DNA from 4 places in the Lysinibacillus sp. NPDC097214 genome. Region 3 is predicted to be linked to each of the others. Evidence: riboswitches for the same ligand, from Rfam matches in the RefSeq annotation. Region 3 holds a riboswitch; each other region holds the start of a gene.

Region 1 (5,292 bases), on a different contig from region 3:
ATATCAAAAGAGAAGCGTCAGGTCCTCCCATTTCAATTCAATGAGAGCAAAGAAATAGGAGGTAATTAAAGTTTTACTTTATCCTACAAACGCTTTAAATGTAGAGACTGTATTCGAAATATCCTCACTTTCGCAAATCGCGGAAATAACTGCTATTCCATCTGCACCTGCTTTAAATACAGTATGTGCATTCGAGCAGTTTATGCCTCCAATTGCAACGATAGGGAGCTCCGGGTATTGTCTGCGAACTTGTTGTAAAAATTCAGTTCCACTAGGCGGTTTGGCGTCGCTTTTAGAGGTGGTTGAAAAAATTGGACCAATTCCTACATAGTCAGCACCATATTGTAGAGCAGTTTGTAATTCAGCTTGTGAATGAACAGAAACCCCTAGAATCATATTGCCAATTTTTTTTCGTACCATCGACACAGGAAAATCTTCTTGGCCAATATGAACACCATTTGCTCTAAGTTTTATAGCTAGTTCTACATCATCATTGACGATAAACGGAACATGATACTGTTGACAGAGCTTTTGACATTTGCGAGCAAAATTTTCATAGGCTTGTCCAGTTAGTTTATTTGGCCCTTTTTCACGGAATTGAAACATTGTAATTCCAGATTGGAGAGCTTTCTCTAAAACGTTTATTGGCTCCTGATTGAAAACATTACCTGTACCCATAATAAAATATAGTTGTAGATCGTCACGTTTCATGAATGGTCACCTCACAGGAATCCTTATAGTTTTGGTAAGCAAAATGATTTGTTGGACCATGGCCGTTACCAATAGATAAATCATGGGTTATGGCTAATTGAATAAATTTTTTAGCTTCCTCAATTGCCTCCTCCATAGGTAGCCCAAGACCAAGAAAAGCAGTTAATGCTGCGGAAAATGTACAGCCTGTACCATGCGTGTTTTTTGTTGCAATTCGAGTAGACTGCATGGAAAATGATCGACCATCTTGAAAAAATACATAATCAGTAGCATAGCATGTATCCTCTAAATGACCGCCTTTCATAACGACGCATTGAACGCCTGTTTGTAATAAGATCTGAGCTACTTCTTTTAAATCAGCTAAAGAATTGATTTTCCTTCCAGAAAGGGTCTCAGCCTCAGGGATGTTTGGCGTTACAATTGTTGCTAAAGGTAGCAAATAACTTCGTAATGCCTCAATTGCTTCTTGCTGTAATAAGCTTTCGCCACCTTTTGCAATCATAACAGGATCCACAATAAGCGGAATATTTACTTCTGCTAAAATATGTGCAATTGATTGGATGATCTCGGAGGAAAACAGCATTCCTGTTTTAATAGCACTAATTGAAAAATCCTCGATTAGCGCTCTAAGTTGTTTTTCAATAAAGCTAACTTCAATTGGTAAAACACCCGATACACCCAGTGTATTCTGGGCAGTTAAAGCTGTAATAACAGATGTTCCAAACACTTTTAATTCCTGAAATGTTTTTAAATCAGCCTGTATGCCTGCACCGCCGCCACTATCTGAACCAGCAATCGTCGTTACAATATCCATTATTCATCACCATCCTTGGAAAGGTGATGTAGCTCATTCAATACAGCAATTTGAAAATCGCCAATGAATCGAGTAGAAGAAGCAGCTTTTTCTGCTAACTTCTTATAAAGTGATAATGTTTCTAGCAATTGGTCAAACGGTTGATCTCCTGCGGCGTAAGAGGCACAACACAGTGCACTCAATAAGCAACCTGTTCCAGTAACTTCTGTCATTTGAGAATTTCCACCCGTAATCCATTGCTGATGTGTGCCATCAGTAATAAAATCCTTTTCACCGGTCACAATAACAATACAATTGTATTGTTGAGCTATTTTCTGTGCCTCCACTTCTACAGAAATTGACCCACTACCACTATCTACGCCTTTTTGTTGCCAGTCTACATTGGCAATTGCCGCAAGCTCTCCGATATTGCAACGAATTGCCGCAAATTTAATGTCCTCCAGTAATTGCTGTACCGTTTGTTTTCGGTAAGATGTTGCACCTGCGGCAACAGGATCTAAAATAACGGGAATGCCAAGAGCATTTGCTTTTTTCCCTGCAAGTAACATGGATTCTTTCATTCGTTCATTAAGGGTACCGATATTGATCAATAAGCCTGAGGCGATTGTCACCATTTCTTCAACCTCGTGACCGTCATCAGCCATGACTGGAGAAGCGCCTATTGCTAATAAGCCATTTGCTTGAAAATTAGCCACAACGTAATTAGTTATGCAATGAATAAGTGGATTTTGTTTACGAATCGTTTGAAATATCAATTTAAGTCCTCCTCGTTGGATGGACGTAAGCGTGCAAAAAAGACTCTTTTTCGTGCAAAAAACACGTAAAAGAGCCTTTCATCAGTAATTCGATGTAAATTGCTCCCTACGTCAGTATTAACTAACAGGTTCAAAGGGTCAGGTTTTACCTTCTCAACTCTAAATGAGTCCCCCTGCAATCATGCATTTAGTTGACCAAAATGTACCATATTATTCATTTGTGTTCAATAGGGAGTTTTTTCTTCATTCAGATTTTCTGTGCAAAAGCGACCATTACGCCAAATTAAAATGGATAGAAGCAATAAGTGACTGATGCCATATAGCAGAGCATGATAGTTGTCACGACTTTCATAAATTAGAGTGTATTCCATTGAAATCGATAAAAATTGAGTTTATATTGGGCGTAACAAAAGGGGGCATTTGCCATGAAAAGAGAAGATTTAATCGCACCAGAATGGTATAACATTTCAGAGGAAATTGAAAAATATGCACAGGATTCTACCAAAAATGCATTATTAGTTTATAACGAAAACGGAGAAATTCAGTACATTACATATACAGCCTTACTTGAAAAGGCGAATCAGGCAGCACATGTATTTACCTCTCAAGGTTTGAAAAAAGGTGATGTAATTTTAATCATGGTACCGAGATCAGTGGAGGCGTATATTGTGTACATTGCGGCATTAAAGGCAGGTTTAACTATTATACCTAGTTCAGAAATGTTGAGATCTAAGGATATTGAATATCGAATCAATCATGCTGAAGCAAAAGGAGTTGTTGCATTTGAGCCTTATATTGAACAATTTGATAGTGTTGAAAATTTACAAGAAATACAGCAATTTGTCATTGGTCATGCACATGAACCTTGGCAGCCATTGCTTGAAAAAATGCAAAGCCAACCAAAAAGCTACTTTAATTCTACACCAACTAAGAGTACAGACATTGCATTTTTAGCATATACAAGTGGTACAACAGGCAATCCAAAGGCAGCAGTACATACACATAGCTGGGGTTACGCACACTTACGAACTACTGCACCAAATTGGTTAGGTGTTCAAGAAGGTGACATAGTATGGGCTACCGCAGCTCCTGGCTGGCAAAAATGGATTTGGAGTCCGTTCCTCGCTACTTTAGGAAGTGGTGCAACAGCATTTGTTTACAAAGGTCACTTTGATGCGGGTACTTACCTTGCACTGATTGAAAAATTCAATATTAATATTCTATGTTGCACACCAACCGAATATCGATTTATGGCGAGTCTTGAAAATTTACAAGATTTCAATGTAAGTACAATACGTCAGGCTGTGTCAGCGGGCGAACCTTTAAATAGTGAAGTGATAAAAGTATTTTCCGAGGTTTTTAATTTACAAGTACGAGATGGCTATGGACAAACAGAGAATACATTACTTGTTGGTACAATGGTAGGCATGGAGGCTAGAATGGGCTCAATGGGTAAACCTACCCCGGGTAATTCTGTTGAAATTATCAATGATTTTGGAAGTCCTGTTGCGGTTGGAGAAGTTGGAGATATTGCTGTACACTGTGAAACGCCCGCGTTATTTGAAAAATATTTAAACGATCCAGAACGGACAAATTTACAATTTAGAGGCGATTGGTATATTACCGGTGATCGTGCATATAAAGATGAAGATGGCTATTATTGGTTTGAAGGACGTGGAGATGATGTCATTATATCGTCTGGGTATACGATTGGCCCATTTGAAGTAGAAGATGCGTTATTGAAGCATCCTGCAGTGAAAGAAACTGCCGTTGTCGCGAGTCCAGATGAGATTCGTGGAAATCTCGTAAAGGCGTTTGTTGTGCTCTGTGAAGGAGAAGTTGGTAATGAAACACTTATAAAAAAACTACAAAGCCATGTAAAAACTTTAACAGCCCCTTATAAATATCCTCGTGTGATCGAGTTTGTTACTGAGCTACCAAAGACTGCATCAGGCAAAATTCGTCGTGTCGAATTACGAGAGCAAGAAAAAATCCATTCTATCACTCATCGTTAATTTCCTAGGAAATAATGTCGAAAATCAAAGTTCCTGCTTTTTTTATGAACTTTGATTTTTTTATAGTATTAGGTAATGTATTATAGGTTGAATAAGTTAAAGCTTTTGCAAAGTGTTGGGATCAACCCCGTGTTATGGCATGAGCTATATTATTGCAATAAGTATGAAACAAATTAGGATATCAATCGTATAACGTTATGAGGAGGCGGAAAGATATGAATGGTAAAAGGTGGGCTGCTTTAATAATTGCAGGTGTGCTATTAGTATTTTCATTAGGAATCAACACTGTTTTTGCAATATTTAAATCAGATTTCTTTAGCAGTTTTGATAGATTAGCGGCTGGAAACGACTTGACGGTAATGGAAAAGGTTAAAGAAGACGGCAATATGGATAAACGTATAGCATACTTAAAGGTTGATGGTACGATTCAAGATGTTGGCTCAAGTACATTATGGCAACCAGTTTCTTATGATCATCAATTTTTCTTACATCAATTAGATAATATTTTATATGATGATACTGTGGAAGGTATCGTCTTAAGTGTTAATACACCAGGTGGCGGTGTCAAGGAATCAGCAGAAATATATAAAAAACTGTTGAAAATTAAAGAAGAGCGACAAATTCCAATCTATGTATCTATGGATTCGATGGCAGCTTCAGGTGGTTATTACATTTCAGCACCAGCAGATAAAATTTTTGCGCAACGTGATACAATTACAGGTTCGATTGGTGTCATTATGCAATCTATTAATTATCAGGCGTTAGCAGAAAAAGTTGGTGTGAAATATGAAACATTTAAATCTGGTGAACATAAGGATATGCTTAGTCCAATGCGTGAAGTGACACCAGAAGAGCGTGCTATGATGCAAGACATGATTAATGAAACGTATCAAGAATTCGTTGGTATTGTTGCAAAAGGACGTAATATGTCTGAACCAGATGTGAAAAAAGTGGCCGATGGTCGAATTCTTAGCGGTAAGAAGGCTCTTGAAGCAGG
Region 2 (5,292 bases), on a different contig from region 3:
TCCTCTTGTTCGCTGGATGTCTGTACCGTTTAATAAAATGGCACCCTTATCAATTGAAGAAACACCACCAATTAATTGAAAGAGTGTACTTTTTCCACTGCCTGACGGACCTATAATCGCCACAAACTCCCCGTCCTTCACCTCAAAATATAAATTACGGATGACTGGAAGGGAATCAAAGGATTTATCAATGTTTTGAATGCTTAGCATGGTGTCCTCTCCCCTTTACAACAAGTTTTTCTAGTAATCGAATAGCACTAAATAATAACAAACTTAAAAATACGATAGCAAAAATTGCTACAAATACACGATCCGTTCGAAATGAAGATTGTGCCAACGTCATGTAGACACCAATCCCCATTTTCGCACCTAACCATTCCGCAATGATAGCCCCCATGACACTATAGGTTGCCGCTATCTTAATGCCTGAAAAAATCGCTGGATACGCATAAGGCCATTCTAGCTTCCAAAAGGTTTGTGCTTTCGTTGCACCAATCATCTCAAAATAATGCTTCAGTTCAGGCGGAGTTTGACGAAAGCCATCCATTGCCGAAATAACAATAGGAAAAAAGCACACAAGACAAATAATAATGAGCTTTGGCAATAAACCAAAGCCAAACCAAATAATTAATAAAGGTGCTAGGACGAGCACAGGGACATTTTGCGACATAATAAGAATAGGGTAAAATAACTCCCTTACTAAAGTAAAACGATGTAATAGTACGGCAACCGTTAGCCCACATAATATCCCGATTGCAAGACCTAGAAGTGCTAATTGAATTGTCGCGAAAGCATGCGGCACAAACGTTTCATACGATTGAAAACCTTCTTTCAAAATGGCACTCGGTGCTGGCAAAAGCCAATGTGGGATATTAGCAAAACGGACAATTAGTTCCCATATGAATAAGAGGAAGGCGATAAAAATTATCGTCCTTCCTTGTATAACAGCCTGCTTCATCCCTTGTATTTCTCCGTTAGCGTATCCATTGTAATACCGGATGGTTGATATAAAATTTTCACTTGCGTAATGACATTGATCGCGCCAAGCTCTATCATTTTGTCATTCATTTTTTCAATAATTTGTAGTAAAGTCGTAAGCTCACCCTCCATTGTCGTTTCTAATGGATGAACTTCATATTTCACCCCTGATGCGTCGATAACCGCAATCGCTGCATCAACAAACGGGATCACATCTGCGTATGTTTCAGTTTTCGGGATAATTTGGACACTTATTAATGAGTTTGCCATATTACTTTGTCTCCTTTTTCGGTAAAAAATCGTTTGTAAATGCTTGTTTTGCGTTAAATTCGCCCTCTAAAACTTTGTTGTTAGCCATCCATTTCGCGTAGTTTTCCCAAACAGCAAGTTTTTGCTCGCCCCATCGTGCAGCGTCGTCTTGATACTTATCTGCTAACCATTCCTGACTTTTATGCACAAGGTTCTTATCTAAATCAGGAACCGCTTCTAGTAAAATATCAGCTGCCTCATTTGGGTGATTTATCGCATATTCATAACCCTTAGCCGCAGCAGCGACAAATGCTTTTACCGTCTCAGGATCATCCTTAATCATTTTTTCATTTGTAGCAAGTACAGGTGTGTAATAATCTAACTGCTCACTATAATCTGTTAAATAAAGCATGTTCAGCTTTTCGCCACGAAGTTCTGCTTCAATACCTGTCCATGCATAATAAATCCACGCAAAATCAATATCTTTTTTCATCATTGTAAAGAAGTCTAAATCGCCTGCATTGACGATATCTAACTTATTAATATCCGCATTTTCTGTTTGCATAAGTGATTGTAGTACAGCCTTTTCAAGTGGCGCACCCCAGCCCCCGTATGTTTTACCTTCAAAATCCTTTGGTGACTTAATGCCTTTTGATGCGGTAGATGCGAAGCCAGAAGTATTATGTTGTATAACCGCTGCAATCGATACTAAAGGTACATCCTGTACACGCGCCTGTGTAATCCCTTCCTGATAGCTTACGCCAAACTGAGCCTTCCCAGACGCCACAAGCTGATCTGCGCCCGTTTCGCCAGGTAATAAAATATCAACATCTAAGCCCTGCTCCTTAAAGTAGCCCAGTTTTTCCGCTACATATAAACCGGTATGATTTGTATTCGGTGTCCAATCTAGAACTACCGATACTTTTGTTAATCCTTTAGCATCCTTTTTAGCCTCTTTTTCGCTACAACCCACTAATGTTAAAAGTGCAGCCATTAGGACCAATAACCATTTTTTCATGCTGATTCCTCCAAGTAAGTAATGTGAAAGTGTTCATGAATGAATGTCTTTACCAGAAGAAAAAAAGTCTGAAAACATAAAAAACGCCTAGGATTCCTCCCAGACGTTTTACAATCAGTATCAAAAACTTTCTTTTTTTGAATAGATGTTCCCTACGCTGGTACGAGCCAAATCAGGTTCAAAGGGTCAGCGTCTATCGGACACAATCTCAGCTGGCAACTACCAGCCCCCCTACATTCTTTCCATATGAACTTTTCGATGATAATTATACCCATATCAATCCGTTAATGACAAGGGTCTGTTTACCGATAGTGCTGAAAAATTATTAAACGGCCTCTTTTCAAATCCACCTTCTGAAATATTTTTTTCATTCACACTAAATAACTGCTATGCCCTCTCCTTTCAAAAACGTTCTTAAGGAGACCTAGATACTTTTAGCGAATAATGGCCCTTCATTGTAGTAATTCCGTTATAACTAACTATAAAATTCAAAAAATTCCCTCAACATATTGACAATGGAAACATATTACAATAAGATTTGATTGACCAATCAATCATTTATTTTGGAAGGAGTATATAAAATGGAAACTAAACTTACTAATGATGAGAAAAAGAAAAGAAAAAGATCTACTATCCTAAATGCTGCCATTAAATTATATAGTGATACTGGTTTTGCGGAGACAAAAGTTGCCGACATAGCAAAGGAAGCGGGTGTTAGCTTTGGTACCGTATTTACGTATTTTGATTCAAAAGAAGCACTTTATGAATCAGCTATTTTGGAGCCATTGAAGGAAATCACACCTTATTTTATTGAGTTAGGAGAACACTTTAAAGGTGAGCCTCTTGAAGTTGTGAAGGAAATGATAGATTGCCATATACAGCTTTTTTCAATGAGAAGTGAATACTTACGTCTAATTCAGCAGGTTCTTGCAAGACCTGATCGTTTCCCAAAACTTTTTAAAGAACTAGATGATTTCGTAAAAGTATTTAAAGATAGTATTTATCCGGTTATTGAAGAAGGTCAAAGGCTCGGTTACTTTTATGAAGAATCCCCTTCATTAATTGCTGAGTCATACTTTTCCATCTTAAACGGCATGCGTTTAACATTTATTGATGAATATACAAACGTGATGCGGCAGGATATATCGAGACAAGCTCTGAGATTATTTGGGCCTATCACAAATAAATAAGCCTCCTCCCCACTTTGCCCAGCCAGCACTTGTAGACAATATATTATTAAATAGGAGTGATTATATGAAATTGAGAGATATTCATCCCAACATCAAACTTCGTCTAGCCATGCAATTTCTAGGCGGCCTTATTTCTATGGCTGTTATTCCTTTTCTGGCAATTTATTTTACCCAGAATATCGGAGCTACTAAAACTGGTATTATTCTTATAATAATAGTAATTAGTGGGGTTATTGGAGGGTTTATCGGAGGGCATATTTCAGATAAAATAGGGCGAAAAAAAATAATGATTTATTCTGAAATAGGTATATTGCTTTCATATCTGTTAATAGCACTTTGTAATTCCCCTTGGTTTAACCTTCCTTATATTTCTGCAGCATTCTTCATCATTAATATGTTTTGCGGAGGAATGTTTCAGCCAGCCGCACAAGCTATGATGATTGATGTTACTAATTCCGAATCGAGAAAGCTTGTATTTACGATTAGCTACTGGTTGGGGAATTTATCAACGGCAATTGGAGGAATCATTGGGGCATTTCTTTTTAAAAACTACTTATTTGAGCTATTTATTGGGATTTCACTAATCTCGTTGTTATCTGTATTTATGACTGTATTTTTTATCACAGAAACTTATTTACCAGAACCTTCACCTAAGTCTTCTAATCATAAGAAAAAATCTTCATCAGTAGAAATGTTTCAAACTTATTCAACCGTTATAAAAGATAAGCTATTTATGTTTTATATTTTAGGAGCAATCTTGATCTTTACCTTGGAACAGTCTTTATCAAACTATATTGGGATACGTCTCGAAAAAGATATACCTCAACATTCAACCTCCTTCTTTGGCATAGATTTCATGGTAGATGGCACAAAAATGCTTGGTTTTCTTCGAACGGAGAATACTATTCTTGTAGTTCTCCTCTCAAGTGCTGTATTATTCTTATTAAAAAAATGTAGTGATCGCTGGACTCTTGTAACAGGAATGTTGATCTTTTCTATATGTTTTAGTGTCTTTGCTTCTTCAAATAGTGTGTTGATTCTTTTTATTGCCATGTTTATTGGAACAATTGGTGAGCTAATGTTTGTGCCTATTAAACAGGCGATGATAGGAGAACTTGCCCCATCTAACGCTCGTAGCACTTATATGGCTTTTAATAGCTTAACTACCTATGGAGCAATGATTATAGCTTCGTTATTGATCATCGTCGGACAGTGGATTCCCCCTATATATATGAGCGGATTGCTCCTTATTCTAGGATTAACAGGTACATTTTTGTACTACATAATAACAAAAACGCTAAACGCTAAAGTTAGTGAAAGGAATGATAGAAAAGTACATGTTTCTTAATCAATTATGTCGCGGCAATTGCTCGAGGCTTTAGACCAAGACGATATTTTTTGTGTTAACGTAGCAGCATTTTTATGTATCCCTCTATTCTTTCTAATATAATAAGAGCCTACATGAATAGTAAGAAAGAAAGATACATAAAAATAATGCAAATTAATAAGGAGAATAAGGCAGATATAAAGAAAATACTACGACTAGAAGGAATAAATATACCATCTTGAATTTCTTTCTTTTTCCTTGAATATTGAAGGGTTGCCAATACTCCTGCAATTAAACCAACAATACACGCAAAGATGCCTAGAAATACAGCTACGTTATTAATATAATGATTTGAGCTAATTTTAATAGTAAAATGCAATGAAGTTGTCAAAAACCCTACACCTACCATTGACACAGCAGTCCGTACCCAAGCCAAATACGTTCTTTCATTAGCTAAATGTTGTTGTGCATATTTGACACTTTCTTCTTTTATTCCTTTCACGTTATTTAAAGCTTCCATTAATAGTTGG
Region 3 (5,292 bases):
AACTATTAGAAATGAATAAATCATTAATCGATGCTGCATTAGATTTAGGCGCAACAAAAAAAGATGTCATGATGCGTGTTATTTTACCGTATATTCAACCTGGTATTTTTGCAGGATTCTTCCTTGCCTTGACGTATTCTCTAGATGATTTTGCAGTAACGTTTTTCGTAACAGGTAACGGCTTTAGTACATTATCTGTTGAAATTTACTCGATGGCACGTGCCGGTATTTCCTTAACGGTTAATGCCATTTCTGGTTTAGTATTCTTTGTAACGGTTATTGTCGTAGTTGGCTATTACTTCATTACAAGCCGCGCTAATAAAAGAACGGGGGGAACACAATGAAGCAATTAATTCAAGCTACAGTCGCAATCCTTGTCGTTTCCGCCCTTTTATTCTATGCTGCTGACGCTCTAAGTGCCGGTGGTGGAAAAAGTGGTAAAGATACGTTAACCATCTTTAACTGGGGAGAATATATTGACCCGGATTTGCTGAAGCAATTTGAAAAAGAAACAGGCATTCACGTCATCTATGAGACATTTGATTCAAATGAAGCAATGATGACAAAAATTCAACAAGGTGGTACAGCTTACGATATTGCGGTACCTTCTGAATATATGATTGAAAAAATGAAGGAAGAAAACTTACTTATTCCTTTAGATAAAACAAAAATTCCTAATTTTAAAAATATCGATCCGTATTTTTTAGATTTACCATTTGATGACGACAATAAATATTCTGTTCCATATTTCTGGGGGACAGTTGGCATTGTCTATAATCCAAAGCTCGTTGGAAACCTTGACTTCTCATCTTGGGAGGACTTATGGGATCCTTCATTAAAGCGTAAAGTCTTTTTAGTAGATGGTGCACGTGAAGTGATTGGTATGGGCTTAAACAGCCTTGGCTACTCTCTCAACTCTTTAAATAAACAGGAGCTACTTCAAGCTACTGATAAACTAATCACATTGGCGCCAAATGTAAAAGCTATTATCGGGGATGAAATTACACCGCTGATGGTTAATAATGAAGCTACCGTGGCACTCACTTGGTCTGGTCAAGCAGCTGACATGTTGTCAGAAAATGAAGATTTAGACTTTGCTGTACCAAAGGAAGGCTCAAACTTATGGTTTGACAATATGGTCATCCCAAAAACGTCAAAAAATATAGATGGCGCACATGCCTTCATTAATTTCATGCTAAAAGCTAAATCAGGGGCTAAAAACGCTGATTATGTAGGCTACTCTACCCCTAATATTGCAGCGATGAAGTTAATGGATAAGGAAGTTGTATCTGATAAGCGATTCTATCCTTCAGAAGAACAACGTAAAACGTTAGAAGTTTATAAAAACTTAGGCCCTGATTACCTAGGTAAATACAATGAGCTGTTTTTAGAATTTAAAATGAGTATTCGATAACCTCAAAACTGAAATCCTTAAAAAGCGCAAGAAATCAATTTTAGAAAAGTTGATTTCTTGCGTTTTTTTGATGTTATATTTTTTAATTTTACTGTCAGGTGTGGGATTCAAATTATTAAAACAACTGCACCAAGTTTCATCATAGAAGTCTACCATTAGCTAATCGAAAAAAGAGGTTAGGATACATCGCCTTATTACTATAAATTAGAGTGATATGTAAGAAAGATACATTCTTGTGAAGTGGTTGATCTTCGTTACGACTGGGCGACTCTTTGGGGATTAGCAATAGAGGAACGAAGGCTAAAACCATCACATCCTGTGATAACGCCTTCGTGACCAACATCGTGCTGTTGCTGTCGCTGCGCTTTCGCACAAACAAAACCCTCTGCTGCCGCTACGTTGCACTCACGCTTTCGCGCAAAAGACATCTGTTGGCCCGAGACCCTGCAACGTAGCGAAGCGGGAGGGGAACGAAGGCTAAAAGCATCACGTCCTGTGATAACGCCTTCGTGACCAACATCCTGTTGCCCCGACGCCCCCAGGAAGCTTTGCTCTGTGCGAAAGCGTAGTGCTAACGTAGCGACAGCAACAAATGTTTTATCTGCGCGAAAGCGAAGCGTCAGCGGCAAAGCGCCCAGTCGGAACGGAAATCAACCCCTCGTTTTGCCGGAAGGTCATCTGAACTCTTATTTCAGACTTATAGTCAATAGTAAACGCACAAACCTTGTGGTAGACTGTAATATATTTCAATAAAGAAAGGGGTATTTGATGACCCAGCAGAAGTCTAATAAGGCGGCTCTATATATTTTAATGTTTAATATGTTTATCGCAATGGGGAGTATTGGAATTATTATTCCTGTCATGCCTGAGTATTTAAAACTATTCGGTGCTGCAGGACAAGTACTTGGCATGTTGATCGCAACGTTCGCCTTAGCGCAATTCGTTTTTTCACCAATTGCTGGGAATCTTTCAGATCAATACGGTCGAAAAAATCTCATTATCTTCGGTCTTATTGTAACAGGACTTGCACAAATTGGTTTCGGGCTTTCTACAGATGTGTGGATGCTCTTCTTGGCACGCTTTTTAGGTGGCCTTGGTTCTGCATTTGTGGCACCTCCTATTATGGCTTTTGTGGCAGACGTCACAACGTACGAGGAACGAGGAAAAGGTATGGGTATGCTAGGAGCAGCAATGTCCTTTGGCTTTATGATTGGACCTGGTATCGGTGGATTCCTCTCAAAAGTTAGTTTACATTTCCCATTTTATACAGCTGGATTTGCAGCTATCTTAGCAGCCATTTTATCGTTCTTTTTATTGCCTGGTACAAAACCAAACACAGCACAAAAAGCGCGGAGGCAGGATAATCTTGCAAAGCAGATGGTGCGTTCAGTCCAAATGCCTTATTTTGTCATGCTAATTATCATGCTAGTATTCTCATTCGGAATTGCGAACTTCCAAACAACATTATCATTATTTGTGACAGAGAAGTTTAATTACACACCTACTGATATCGCCATTATATTAGTTGTCGGTGGCGCTTTTGGTGTTGTTGTTCAAATGTTTGTTATTACACCACTGTTTAATCGCTTCGGCGAAATGAAAGTAGTGTTAGTCAATTTATTTATTGCATCCGTTTCAATTTTCTTAATACTATTTGTATCTGGCTTTGCTCTTATTCTAGTTGTAGCGACAATCTTCTCTACAGCTACGACATTGATTCGTCCAGCAGTCAACACATTGATTTCTAAGCTTGCTGAAAATGAACAAGGCTTTGCAGCTGGTATGAACAATGCGTACATGAGTCTTGGTAATATGATTGGTCCAGCTTTAGCAGGTATATTATTCGATTGGAATATGAACAGTCCTTATATTTTCGGGGCTATTATTTTAATGGCTTGCTTCTTCCTTGCCCTTATTTGGACAATGAAAAAAGCACCTCACCTTATGCATCCTGATACAGAATAGCCTGAAAAGTGATTGACTATTTTTAGTAGCATGCTACATAATTATGAGGAAAACTAACAATTAAATTTTTACCACTAGGGGAGTCTTTAAAAGGCTGAGACGTATATTGTCATATACGGACCCTTTGAACCTGATCTAGTTCACACTAGCGGAGGGAAGTGGCGACACTTGCTTTTTACTTTTTAAATGCAAGGCCGCTTCCTAATGTTTTTAGGGAGCGGCTTTTTTTACGCTCTAGTGGTAAAATTCCCTAGTTTAGTGGGGAAAACCAATAAATTCATATTTCAAAGGAGTGGAAATGATGTCAATTCGAAAATTAACAATCATGGCCTTATTAGTAGCAATTGCCGTAGCAGGTTCTACCTTCGTTTCAATACCAACAGGAATTGCACGCGCCTACCCTGTACAGCATGCTATTAATGTTATTGGTGCGATCATTCTTGGACCAGTACCTACTGTTATGGTCACCTTTGTCACAGCCATTATTCGTATTTTAACAGGCACAGGCTCATTATTAGCTATACCTGGCAGTGTCATTGGTGCTTTATGTGCAGCCCTTGCCTATAAATACAGCGGCAAACAATGGCTAGCAGGTGTCGGTGAAATGTTTGGGACAGGTATTATTGCCTCACTCATTGCAGTGCCCTACGCACATTTATTAATGGGGACATCTGTTGCTGCTTTATTTTTCATGCCAGCCTTTTTAACTTCAAGTACTATTGGTGCTGTAATAGGCATCGTCGTTGCTAACAATTTGCGTAAAACTGTGTTTGTAACTGATCTTAACACTCAGCTTAAATAATGATTTATGGCAATATAAAAACGTTACTTCTTAATAGCAGTTAATTAAGAAAGTAACGTTTTTTTGGCTCATCACCAAAAGTTGTGGATGACATTTGATAAGACCTATGTTTTGTATATAAGTTGATCTTCGTTACGACTGGTCGACTCCTTGGGGATTAGCAATAGAGGAACGAAGACTAAGAGCATCACATCCTGTGATAACGCCTTCGTGACCAATATCGTGCTGCTGCCGCTACGTTGCACTCACGCTTTCGCGCAAAAGACATCTGTTGGCCCGAGACCCTGCAGCGTAGCGGATGTTTTCTGTGCGAAAGCGTAGTGCTAACGTAGCGGCAGCAACAAAAGCGGCTCATCGGACGCCCCCAGGAAGCTTTGCTCTGTGCGAAAGCGAAGCGGCAGCAACAAAGCGCCCAGTTGGAACGGAAATCAACCACACGTTATGGTGATGAGCCGTTTTTTGTCCAACCAAATTCACCCATACTTCAACGGTAATCCCATTTCATGAGCAATTAATAAAAAGTCTTTTTTGCTTATTTCAAAATGACCAAATCTGAATTTATAGCCATATTTCGATTTATCTTCTACAAATTCTAAATAATCTAAGATCCTTTTTATTGGTACAGCCTTAGCATCTTTGTAAAAGTCTATATCTCTTCTAAAAGGAATAAAATTTTCTGCCATTTGAAACTCGTATATTCGCTCGTCTTTTACCCTTCCAATTGCGGTAAATGCTCTTACAGGTTCATTACAATCTAGACTTTTTTTAGGAGAATAATAAATAATCCAATCTCCTTTTTGCATTCGTTTCAAAGGTCTTTCTTTACCATGACATAACTGGCCGAATCCTCCCTCAACCCCTTTTTGTACATGATTAAGAGATACTACGCCAATCCAGTATTTCGTGTCTCTTTCAGGCGTAGGGAGAGGATTTTTATTAGGATATAATGACATAACTTCCTTCTCCTTTTATTTTGGATTCATTGTAAATGATTTAATTTTTTCATTATCAAGAATCAACTTTTCTTCCAAAGTCACTGGGTTTGGCAAACCATCCCAAGTAGTCGAAATGATAGCTCTACATTCTATATCATCACCTTCAATATTTTGGA
Region 4 (5,292 bases), on a different contig from region 3:
TAAAACATCTCGTCTTGTTGTTACAGCATCAATAACATTATTTCACTTTTTGTTTTTTAGGCTTCTCTTCTAGCAATTCCAGGCTAGACGATTCAGCATCTTCTAAATGCGCTTTGTCTAAGACATTCGTTACATGAAGGCCACGTTTTTTTGCTTCACGTTCTATATGTGCTAGTGTTTCTTGCAGCACCTGTACACGTGCATATTTTTTATCGTCTCCTGGTATTAGAACCCATGGAGCACTTTTCTTATCGGTCTTCTCAAACATTTCATTTGCAGATTCCGTATACTGTAGTGTTTTTTCACGATTTCGCCAGTCTTCATCTGTTAGCTTCCAAGACTTATACGGATCTTGCTCACGTTCTTTAAAACGTTTAAGCTGCTCCTCATCTGATACTTGAAGCCAAAACTTAATAACAATATAATCTTCTGCCGTTAAAATCTTTTCAAAATTATTAATTTCTTCGTATGCACGAGACCACTCTTCATTTGATGCAAATCCTTCAATACGCTCAACTAATACACGGCCATACCATGAGCGATCAAAAATAGCGATTTGCCCATGCTGTGGTAGCTTTCTCCAAAAGCGTTGTAAATAGTTGTAGCGTAGTTCATGAGGCTGAGGTGCTGAAATCGGATGTACGACATAACCACGTGGATCAACACGTTCGATTAGACGCTTAATAGCACCACCCTTACCAGCAGCATCCATACCTTCAAATACTAAAATTAACCCTATTTTATTGTTTAATAAAAACTGTTGCGCATTTAACATTTCATACTGGAGTACTTTTAATTTCTTTTTATACATTTTCTTATCCAGATTAACTGATAGATCTAGATCATTTAAGTTTTGAGTCATTAAAACTTCACTCCTTACATTTGTATACTTCCATTGTACTAAAGAAATATATGAATGCACATTTAAATGGTAAATTGTAGATAATTTTAGCGAAACAACACGATACATTGTTGGAAATTTCCGTTATAATGAAAATATAACGTTACAGTCCTATACTTATTTGTCTTTTCCCTATACAATTTAACACGAAGGGAGAGGAAAACATGCCTCGATTTTTTTTGATGACAATCACTTACGTTGTCTCACTTATCCTAACCTTTTCATCCTATTTCATGAAAATAAACGGTCAATCTTCCTTAGAGATCTCAAATCGTTTTCCAGTAATATTTGCACCTTTTGATGTTAGTTATGTGATTTGGATTGTGGTTTACATGTTACTTGGTTATTGGTTAGTCATGAATCTAAAAAAGACATCTTTTAAACAGACTGTTCTCTTTAGTAGCATATGTATCATGCAGGCGTTAGCAATTGTTGTTTGGCAACACGAACTATTTATAGTGTCAATTGTCAGTACGTTTATTTTAGTCCTGTATTTATCTAAGTTGTACAAAACGTACCCACTCAGCAATAATTCACTTACAGGTCGTTTACCCTTCTCGATTTACTTCGCGTGGATTACATTCAGCCTGATGACAAATGTAAGCTTTACGCTAACATCTTATCAATGGAATGGTTTTGGGCTTAGTGATCCCCTTTGGGCAGTTATTTTACTGACACTTGGGGTAGCAATAGCACTACATATCCGTTTCCATTATTTTGATATTATCTATCCAAGTGTATTTATCTGGGCCTATATCGGGGTCGCATTACATAATGGTTTTGATGAGCTACTTGTGTCAACGGCAGCCTTATTTTTATGTGGAGTGCTACTTGTCGGTATATTATTTATTAAAAAAAATCCTGCCTACCAAAAATAAATTGGTAGCAGGATTTTTAGCTTTTTTATTGTTCATCAAGTGAAGTTAAAATAATTGGTTTGTCTTTTGTAACGATAATTGAATGCTCAATTTGAGCAACTAATGATTTGTCTGGCGTAACGAATGTCCAGCCATCACCAGATTCCACAATATGCTCCGCTTTCGCTGAGATAAATGGCTCGACTGCAAGTACCATGCCTTCTTTCATAATTGTAGAATCCCATGCATCGTAATAATTTAAAATATGATTTGGCTCATCATGTAAAGAACGACCTAAACCATGACCTGTTAGGTTCATAATCACTGTTAAATCATTGGCATATGCTTCACGCTCAACAGCTTTGCCGATTTGGTTTAATTTTGATCCAGCTTTTACTTTTGTCATTGCACGGTCGAAAGCACTTTTAGCTACGCGACATAGCTTTTCTTTATCCTCATAACCTTCACCAACTACAAATGAAATGCCCGTATCCGCAAAGTAACCATTTAATGAACCAGATACATCTATATTGACGATATCTCCCTCATTAATCACACGTTCACCTGGAATACCATGTGCGACTTCCTCATTAACACTAATACATGTGTATCCTGGGAAATCATACTCCCCTTTAGGTCCAGAAACTGCTCCTGCCTCAGCAAACATACGGCCTGCAATTTCATCTAGTTCAAGTGTTGTTACACCTGGTTTTGTAGCAGCCTTCATGGCTTCACGAATTTCAGCACAAATACGGCCGATTTTTTTAAAGGCTTCAATCTCTTCTTGCGTTTTTACAATCATTTTTAACGTCCCTTTCATCTAATATCTCTATTTAATATAACATAACTTTTTATACATAAAACGCTAAACGCTCTAAATATTATATGCCATCATAAAGTGTAAATTGCTAAAAAACAAGCTTATCTCCATAACGTAGAGTTGATTTCCGTTCCGGCTGGGCGCTTTCCTGGGGCGTCCGATGATCCTCTTCGCTCGCGGTGCTCGCTGCAGAGTCTCGGGCCAACACGATGTTGGTCACGAAGGCGTTATTAAAAATAAAACCCTTCACTCATGTGAAGGGAATCATAATTATGATTTTCGTTGCATTAATTGAGGTGCTGCCGTAAATAACAGAACACCGACAATCGCTGTTAAAATCGTTGCTGGTAACATATATGTTCCATTATAGATGATTGAATAAATCCATGCATTTTGATCGCCAGCATACTCTGCGAAAAATACAGCGCCCCCAATGGTATGTGCTGCATAACGTAAAAAGCCCGCTATTACCGTTCCTAAAATAATATAAAGCGCCATTTTCTTTTTGTTTAAATCTTTTGCAGCCTCAAGCACTGGCCCACGCACAACGGCCGCTAAGCCTACTACTGTAAAGGCAACACCATAATCAAGTGTTCCTTGAAGCCAATGTATAATATAGGCACCAAACATCGTTTGCATAACACCAATGAGTAAACCCGTTGTCATGCCTGGAATAAGGCCCCAGCGAAATGCTATTAACACTATTGGCACCATTACGAGACTAACAGAGCCCCCTTGTGCCCATACTTTAAAGGAAACCTGATCAAGCACAAGGCCAATCGCTGCGAATATCGCAATCTCCACAAGCATTAAAAGTCTTTTATTGTCCATAATTATTCTCTCCTTTGTTCCGATGTAGGATACAAGAGCAGGAATAGAAATCAGTTGGCAAATATGTTCCTATATGGCATCAATAAAGATTAAAAAACGATGCCAGGACAGAGCCTCACATCGTAAAAGTGTCGGTTTCTATCCACATCCCTACGCAAGCGTTAACTTACAGGTTCAAAGAGTCAAGGCATTACGTGCCCAGTCTCAGCTGACATCATCAGCTCCCCTTGTGGTCGTTACATCTTAATTTAGTTGAACAACCTCATTGTACGCAAACACTATAACGATTACAACCTCTTCCACATTAATTTTTTGAAACTTTACTGTTTTTCATGCGTAAATATTAAAAAAGGAGGTACAACTATGGAGAACCAAAAAATTTTATCTGCCTTTAGTTATCTCAGTATCTTTTTCGCACCTTTCATTGTGCCATTAGTAGTTTACTTTGTTTCAAAAGATCACGACGTCAAGAGTCATTCTCTTCGAGCACTAATATCACATTTAATCCCAGTCGCATTTGGAATAATATTTTTTGCAGTCTTTATTTTCTCAACTTTATCATTCAACACTTTTGAACCAGATTCAGGTAGCAGTACATTTCTTATCATTTGGTTAGTTTCGTTCGCAATTTACATTCTCGTCTCAATAGGAATCGTCATTTGGAATATTATTCAAGCTGTTCGCGTTATCCGATAAGTTTCATTTCAACCTTGAACAGATAGTACTAAAAGGAGCTGTTATTTTTGAAAGTATCTAAAGTTGTCAAAACCGCCGTAAAATTAGCACCTATCGTTATTCCAATTGTTAAAAAAGTAATCGCTGCAAAGAAGGGAACGGCTAATTCCTCAAAAAACATCTATAAGCAATAATACGTTTTTAAAGTTAAAATGAGGTTACTAACAAGAATCTGCTTACTTTTTTCAGCAGATTCTTTTTTTCGTTATTTAACAGTTCGCTATCTTCTATATGGCACTGTAAAATAAAGTTTAACAATACACATGAGGAGTTGTTTATGATAAATACCGAAAAACAATTAATGAGCTTGGTTAATGCTGCACAGGTCCTAACATCAACACTCGATATAGACCAAGTGTTAGAGAAACTTATTAGTGAAGTACTCCATGTGATTAAAGGTGCTGATGCAGGTGTGCTGTTTATGTTAAATACAGAGACAAATCGTTTAATTGCTAAGCATACTGTAGGTTATGATCTAGCTTACTTGAAGAAAATTCACCTTGCCTCAAATGAAGGGATGACCGGAAAAGTATTCTCTCAAAAAAAGGCATTTAGATTCCATACTAGCGATGATGTAACTGAAAATATGGCCGATTTATTTCCACAGTATGAAGAACACTATACAAAAGCAGTCGGTGATTTTACTTACCCAAAAAGTGCTGTTTGTGCTCCGCTTCTTGATAAAAGTAATTCATGTATAGGCGTGTTAACGATTGTCAATTTTTCAGGAGATACACAGTTTGAGAATAGTGATTTAACAATGCTTCAAGCATTTGCGAATCAATCCTCAATTGCCATCGAAAATGCAAAATTATTTACTCAAAATGAACGCTCTAAACGCATTTATAATGCTTTAACACGAGTCTCTTTAACACGAGGTCGACTAAACGATATGATCGATACACTCGCTTCCTTACTAGGACAGTCTGTAGCGATTACCACTGATTTTTACGATTTACTTGTCGCATCTTCTTCAACAGCAAAGCTTGCAACCGAAATTTTAAAAGAGCAGGAATCAGAGCATCTTCATACAGTTGTTCACCAATGCGTGCAACATCAAGTACATATACCAATCAACCATGAAATGTATGTAAGTTATTTGTTCCCTATCCATACAGAGCGGGGTGTAATAGGAATACTGTTGATTG

What was found. Region 3 has a riboswitch for thiamine pyrophosphate ahead of thiW (energy coupling factor transporter S component ThiW). Riboswitches for the same ligand answer to the same signal wherever they lie in the genome.
Region 1: another riboswitch for thiamine pyrophosphate. It lies ahead of thiM (hydroxyethylthiazole kinase); the one in region 3 lies ahead of thiW (energy coupling factor transporter S component ThiW).
Region 2: another riboswitch for thiamine pyrophosphate. It lies ahead of ACQKMI_RS11895 (ABC transporter substrate-binding protein); the one in region 3 lies ahead of thiW (energy coupling factor transporter S component ThiW).
Region 4: another riboswitch for thiamine pyrophosphate. It lies ahead of thiT (energy-coupled thiamine transporter ThiT); the one in region 3 lies ahead of thiW (energy coupling factor transporter S component ThiW).

Annotation. Positions count from the first base shown of each region.
Region 1 is NZ_JBNNSS010000001.1:687,735-693,026, reverse strand. Features, by position in the region: gene thiE (thiamine phosphate synthase) at 79-711, opposite strand; gene thiD (bifunctional hydroxymethylpyrimidine kinase/phosphomethylpyrimidine kinase) at 701-1,525, opposite strand; gene thiM (hydroxyethylthiazole kinase) at 1,525-2,280, opposite strand; TPP riboswitch at 2,367-2,465, opposite strand; gene mbcS (acyl-CoA synthetase MbcS) at 2,706-4,295, shown strand; gene sppA (signal peptide peptidase SppA) at 4,511-5,292, shown strand, end outside.
Region 2 is NZ_JBNNSS010000004.1:381,075-386,366, forward strand. Features, by position in the region: gene ACQKMI_RS11880 (ABC transporter ATP-binding protein) at 1-210, opposite strand, end outside; gene ACQKMI_RS11885 (ABC transporter permease) at 188-958, opposite strand; gene ACQKMI_RS11890 (thiamine-binding protein) at 955-1,248, opposite strand; gene ACQKMI_RS11895 (ABC transporter substrate-binding protein) at 1,250-2,245, opposite strand; TPP riboswitch at 2,378-2,488, opposite strand; gene ACQKMI_RS11900 (TetR/AcrR family transcriptional regulator) at 2,827-3,435, shown strand; gene ACQKMI_RS11905 (MFS transporter) at 3,500-4,783, shown strand; gene ACQKMI_RS11910 (YidH family protein) at 4,893-5,282, opposite strand.
Region 3 is NZ_JBNNSS010000003.1:43,397-48,688, reverse strand. Features, by position in the region: gene ACQKMI_RS07490 (ABC transporter permease) at 1-344, shown strand, start outside; gene ACQKMI_RS07485 (ABC transporter substrate-binding protein) at 341-1,414, shown strand; gene ACQKMI_RS07480 (MFS transporter) at 2,183-3,379, shown strand; TPP riboswitch at 3,446-3,553, shown strand; gene thiW (energy coupling factor transporter S component ThiW) at 3,681-4,181, shown strand; gene ACQKMI_RS07470 (EVE domain-containing protein) at 4,655-5,134, opposite strand; gene ACQKMI_RS07465 (ketosteroid isomerase family protein) at 5,150-5,292, opposite strand, start outside.
Region 4 is NZ_JBNNSS010000014.1:8,259-13,550, forward strand. Features, by position in the region: gene ACQKMI_RS21970 (polyphosphate kinase 2 family protein) at 38-862, opposite strand; gene ACQKMI_RS21975 (hypothetical protein) at 1,066-1,779, shown strand; gene map (type I methionyl aminopeptidase) at 1,805-2,560, opposite strand; gene thiT (energy-coupled thiamine transporter ThiT) at 2,849-3,409, opposite strand; TPP riboswitch at 3,540-3,647, opposite strand; gene ACQKMI_RS21990 (DUF4870 domain-containing protein) at 3,773-4,105, shown strand; gene ACQKMI_RS21995 (hypothetical protein) at 4,153-4,278, shown strand; gene ACQKMI_RS22000 (helix-turn-helix domain-containing protein) at 4,422-5,292, shown strand, end outside.